DNA from 2 places in the Fontibacillus forbon genome. Region 2 is predicted to be linked to the other one. Evidence: predicted binding sites of a transcription regulator. Region 2 holds the regulator's gene; the other holds the start of a gene.
The links. Region 2 encodes Rex, which represses fermentation and respiration genes when NADH is low (regulators of the CRP and FNR family bind a similar motif). Its sites were predicted from a motif close to TTGTGAAATATTTCACAA; they were not measured.

Region 1 (3,029 bases), 180 kb from region 2:
CGAACGAAGTTACTTCCGAACCTGTACCCGAAGTGGTTGGAATCGCAACGAATTTCGCTTTGCGTCCGAGGCGCGGGTATTTGTAGATCCGTTTGCGGATATCCATGAATTTTTGTTTCAGGTTGTTAAAGTCGGTATCAGGATATTCGTAGAACAGCCACATGCCTTTTGCAGCATCCATCGGCGATCCGCCACCGAGTGCTATGATGCAATCCGGTTGGAATTTCGACATCAATTCCGTACCGCGTTCTACCGTTGTAGTCGATGGATCCGGCTCAACATCCGAGAATACTTCAATCGCTACCGGAGTTTGACGTTGACGGAGATAGTGCTCCACTCTTTCCACATATCCCAGTTTAACCATCATTGGGTCGGTTACAATCAGTACGCGAGTAATATCCGGCATTTTGGCAAGGTATTGCGTCGAGTTTTTCTCGAAATAGATTTTATCAGGTACTTTGAACCATTGCATATTCACGGTACGACGATTCACCCTTTTCACGTTGATCAGATTGACAGCCGTTACGTTCGACGAAGTCGAGTTACGTCCATAAGATCCGCAGCCCAGCGTCAGCGAAGGCAGGTTCGTATTGTAAATGTCGCCGATACCGCCTTGCGAAGATGGTTGGTTGACGAGAATCCGGCAAGTAGGCATCCGATCCGAATATTTTTGAATGATTTCTTCATTATTACTATGAATTACCGAAGAGTGCCCCATGCCTCCGAATTGAACGACTTCAAGCGCGCGTTCGATGCCTTGTTCTGCTGTTTTAACTTTGTAGCAAGCCAGAACCGGGCTCAATTTCTCTGCGGACAACGGGAATTTAGGACCTACGCCTTCGATTTCGGCTACCAGAATTTTCGTTCCGGCAGGAACATCAATACCGCACATTTGAGCGATCTTCACGGCAGGTTGACCGACGATATTCGGATTCACCGCGCATTTATCTGCAATGATAGCTCCAGCTGTAAGTTTAGCTGCTTCGTCTTTGTTGACAAAGTAACAACCGTTAGCAATCATTTTCTTCTTCACTTGATCAAAAACGGGCTCTTCGATAATAACCGCCTGCTCGGAAGCACAGATCATGCCGTTGTCGAACGTTTTCGAGAGAATCAGGTCATTAACCGCTTGATCCAGATCCGCGGTCTTCTCGATAAAGCAAGGTACGTTACCAGGACCTACGCCGAGTGCCGGTTTGCCGCAGCTGTATGCCGCCTTAACCATGGCCGATCCGCCGGTTGCCAGGATGCAAGCTACGTCAGGATGGTTCATCAGGCCGTTCGTGCGATCCATGGAAGGATTTTCGATCCATTGAATGCAATCTGCAGGCGCGCCGTGCTTAACGGCAGCTTCGAGCAAGATTTTCGCGGCTTCCGCGCTACATTTTTGAGCCGATGGGTGGAAACCGAAAATGATAGGATTACGAGTTTTGATAGCAATAAGAGATTTGAAGATGGTTGTCGAAGTCGGGTTGGTTACAGGAGTGATCCCCATGATGATGCCAACCGGTTCAGCGATCTTTTGGAAACTGTCATAAGGGTTATCTTCAATTACGCCAACTGTTTTGTTGTTCTTGATGCTGTGGTAAATGTACTCGGTCGCAAACATGTTCTTAATGATCTTGTCTTCGTACACACCACGTCCGGTTTCTTCAACAGCCATCTTGGCCAGATACATATGTCTGTCAAGTCCGGCCAGCGCCATGGCTTGCACAATATTATCGATTTGTTCTTGATCCATGCTCATGAAAGCTTCGGATGCTTTCTTCGCCTTGTCGATCAAGGTTTGGATGTAATCTTGTGCAGCGGGCTCGGCTTTTGTCGTAACTTCGTTCTTAACGGCCATTTCTCTCATCCTCCTAAGTTGGGTAATGGATAACCCTTTCTTTCTAGTGAATTTTTTCACGTTCGGGTTTATCCTTATGAAGCGGTGCGCTTCTCTTATGGTCTTAGCATAGCATAGCTGGTTCAATTTGTATAGTGAATTTTTTCACGTACTTTAAAATAGTGAAACTTTTCATTTTATTTTGATTGTTTTTTCAGTTCAAATTTCCATTCGGGCCGCTCTGGGCTTAGATTCTCCTTGTTTTTTGTGATGAATATCTCTTTTTTCAAAAAGTGAAATTAGTCACAATGTTGAAATTTCGACACTTTTTCGGGCTTTACAGTTCCCCCAAAACCGTAAAAACGTTATATAATTAATTTAAAATTTTCAGAAAAATTTGGAACACAAAGGGGAAATCAATAATGAGTGAAATAGTTAGCGCCACCCTGCCCCGCGGCAATACGAGCTGTTTTACAGAACAAAACTTCAACCGTCTTCTCGTCACAATGAAAGAAAAAGCGTATCCCGAAGGAACACATCTGTTCTGGGAAGGCGACTTTTCCGATAAACTGTTCTATATTAAACGCGGACGCGTGAAACTGACCAAATCCACGGACGAAGGCAAAGAGCTGATTCTGTATATGTACGGACGCGGCGATATGGTCGGTCAGGCAGATCCTTTCTTCAGCACGAAGCACAGCTTTACCGCGGAGGTCATTGAAGACAGCGAGATCGGAGTCATTGAGCAAAAGGATCTGGAAATCATGATCTGCCAGCACTGCGATTTTGCCATCGACTTTATGAAATGGATGGGTATCCACCATCGTCTGACGCAAACCAAGTTCCGCGACCTGATGATGTACGGCAAGCCTGGTGCCCTCTGCTCGACCCTGATCCGTTTAAGCAATACTTACGGCGAACAGCATGGCGACAATATCCTCATCAATAAGAAGATTACTCATACCGACCTGTCGAACATGATCGGTGCTACACGCGAAAGCGTCAACCGGATGCTGAGTGATCTGCGCAAGAAAGACGCACTGGAATATGAAAACGGCATGATCGTAATCAAAGACCTCGTTATGCTGCAGGACATTTGTCATTGCGAGCTTTGCCCCAATGAGATTTGCCGGATCTGACCTCGTGTACGACATGGCGGCTCCTCTTTCTTCGTCAATCCGAAATTTCAGCCAAATAAGGACGG
Region 2 (3,029 bases):
TTTGTCCGTCGATAAATCGTTCCAGTATATGATCGAGCAGCTTGGACTCGGGGAAGCTGCGGAGGAGGACAAGCTGATTACTTCGATGCTGCCTTCGCCGTTTAATTACCGTGATCAGGCGCTACTGGTTATTCCCAGGGATTTTCCAAGCGTCAAGGGCAGTGTCGGTGACGATCATTTTGTAAGTACCCTGGTGAAATCCCTCGCCGATACGGCGATCGTCACCAAGGGTCGCATGCTGGTTCTGTTCACCTCTTACCGGATGTTAAGACAGGTTTACGACCCTTTGAAGGAGCTGTTGGCCACCGAAGGGATCACCGTGATCGGGCAGGGGATGGACAGCGGAAGCCGGACCAAGCTGACCCGCCGTTTCCAGGGCCAAAATGCCTCCGTGCTGCTCGGAACCAGCAGTTTTTGGGAAGGGGTGGATATACCCGGAGAGGCTCTTACAAGCCTCGCTATCGTCCGTCTGCCTTTCCAGCCACCCAACCATCCGCTCGTGGAAGCGAAGAGCGAACGGCTTCAGCAGGAGAAGAAAAATCCGTTCATGAAGCTGTCCGTTCCGCAGGCCGTCATCCGTTTCAAGCAAGGCTTCGGACGGCTGGTGCGGTCTTCTCAGGACCGCGGCATCGTGGTTGTTTACGATACACGCATCTTGGAATCTTACTACGGAAAATACTTTTTATATTCTTTGCCCGGACCGAAAATGGAGCATATGCCGCTAGGGCAGATGGTTCCTCGAATTTCGGAATGGCTGAACGCAGATGAACAATAATTGTTCTTCAAATCGCGCCTATTAGGGGGATAACCAATGAAATCGGAAAAAATCTCAGATGCCGTAGTACGCAGATTGCCGGTGTATCTACGATTTCTTAATGAACTCAGCCGCCGGGAAGTCCCGACGGTTTCTTCCCAGGAGCTGGGGCAAAAGCTGGATCTCAACCCCGCTCAAATCCGTAAGGATCTTGCTTATTTTGGCGACTTCGGCCGCAAGGGGATCGGGTATGACGTTTCCTATCTGATCGAAAAAATCCGGCAAATTTTAAATTTGGACCAGCAGATTAATGTGGCCCTGATCGGTGCCGGTAATCTCGGGCAAGCGTTGTCCAATTACAACGCGTATCTGAAGGACAATATGAAAATCGTCGCCGTGTTTGATGCGTCTCCGGGGAAAATCGGAACCCAGATCAACAATATCACGGTCCAGCCGATCGAAGATCTGGTCGAAACCGTGAAGGGCAATCATATCCGCATCGGAATTATTACGGTGCCGGACGTGGAAGCGCAGCGCGTGGCCGATCAGCTCGTCGCCGCCGGAATCGAGGCGATTTTGAACTTTGCTCCCACGATCCTTAAGGTTCCTGCCGGGGTGCGCGTTCATGCGGCGGATTTCACAACCGATCTGATCAGTTTGGCTTATTATTTGGATGGAGGAAAGGAACATAGTGAGCATGACTCGAAAATGGTTGATTAAAGACGGCACATTTGCCGTTCCGGACCGGGAAAACCCGGTAATTCGCGGCTATATGCTGGTTGAAGGCAGCACGATAACCTACATCGGCGAAGCCCGTCCCGAAGGGGTGGAGGGAGCCGAAACCTTTGACGGGAAAGGCCTGCTGTTTATGCCGGGCCTTGTAAATACGCATGGTCATGCGGCAATGTCTCTGCTTCGCGGTTACGGCGACGATATGGTGCTCCAGACTTGGCTTCAGGAAAAAATGTGGCCGATGGAAGCGAAGTTTACCGGGGAAGACGTCTACTGGGGCACGGCGTTATCGGTTCTGGAGATGCTCAAAGGCGGTACGACCACGTTCCTGGACATGTATGATCATATGGACCAGGTGGCTGCCGTCGTCGAGCAATCGGGCATTCGCGCCGTGCTGACACGCGGCGTCATCGGCTTGTGCCCGCCGGAAGTTCAACAGCACAAGCTGGACGAAGCGGTGGCTTTTGCCCGCGCTTGGCATGGCAAGGCGGATGGGCGGATTACGACGATGATGTCGCCGCATTCCCCTTATACCTGTCCGCCGGATTACATCGAACGAATCGTTCAAGCCGCCCATGATCTGGATCTTCCGCTGCATACGCACATGTCCGAGACGCGGGCCGAAGTGGAACAGAACGTCGCCGATTACGGCGTGCGCCCTGCCCAACATCTGCTGAATCTCGGATTGTTCAGCCGCCCGGCTTTGCTGGCGCATGCCGTTCATCTGACCGACGAGGAAATCGAAATTCTGGCGACCCATCAAGTGGCCGTATCCCACAACCCGGGCAGCAACCTCAAGTTGGCGAGCGGCGTAGCCCGCGTGCCGGAGCTGCTTAAAGCCGGAGTAACCGTTTCGCTCGGCACGGATGGCGCGGCAAGCAATAACAACCTGGATATGTTTGAGGAAATTCGTCTGGCGGCGTTGATCCATAAAGGCGTATCGGGTGACCCTACAGCAATCCCTGCAAAGGAAGCCCTTCGTATGGGTACGGAGTATGGCGCTAAATCGCTCTTCCTTCAAGATACGGGGAAGCTTGCCGCAGGCATGAAGGCGGATTTTATCGCGGTCAATACGGAGCAGGCCCATTTCCTGCCACGGACCGATTATATTTCCCATGCCGTTTACTCAGCGGGTCCAAAGGACGTGGAACACGTATGGGTAAACGGCAAGCAGGTCGTCAAGCATGGGGCCTGCCTGACATTGGACGAAGAGAAAGTTCGGTATGAAGCACAGGCCGCTTTTGAAGGCTTGCTTGGCCGATAGTACGTCGAACGTTGACATGACAGGCTTGAATACGCCGGTATGGGGGAAAGGAAGAGAGGCTTGAGAAACAGAACCAAATGGATTCTGCTCTCCATTGTGATTTTGGTGCTCGTGCTCCTTGGCCTTCACCGCTTTTATCTGTATATCCATCAGGATATATGGGAGGGAGAAAGAGAAGCTATTCAAAGGGCGGAGCAGGAAACCGGACTGGTGAATGCCGGGAAGGTATGGAAGTCGGTTTGGGATGAAGTTGTCTGGGTCGTAGAAGGAAAAGATGCC

Region 1: a site for Rex is predicted at 1,979-1,996, ahead of adhE (bifunctional acetaldehyde-CoA/alcohol dehydrogenase). Genes of this name have one in related genera too.

What each region holds. Positions count from the first base shown of each region.
Region 1 covers NZ_JBKGFV010000001.1:627,056-630,084, reverse strand. Annotated here, with positions in the region: gene adhE (bifunctional acetaldehyde-CoA/alcohol dehydrogenase) at 1-1,846, opposite strand, end outside; gene ACLB09_RS02770 (Crp/Fnr family transcriptional regulator) at 2,248-2,964, shown strand.
Region 2 covers NZ_JBKGFV010000001.1:806,537-809,565, forward strand. Annotated here, with positions in the region: gene dinG (ATP-dependent DNA helicase DinG) at 1-775, shown strand, start outside; gene ACLB09_RS03735 (redox-sensing transcriptional repressor Rex) at 812-1,474, shown strand; gene ACLB09_RS03740 (amidohydrolase) at 1,452-2,750, shown strand; gene ACLB09_RS03745 (cell wall elongation regulator TseB-like domain-containing protein) at 2,811-3,029, shown strand, end outside.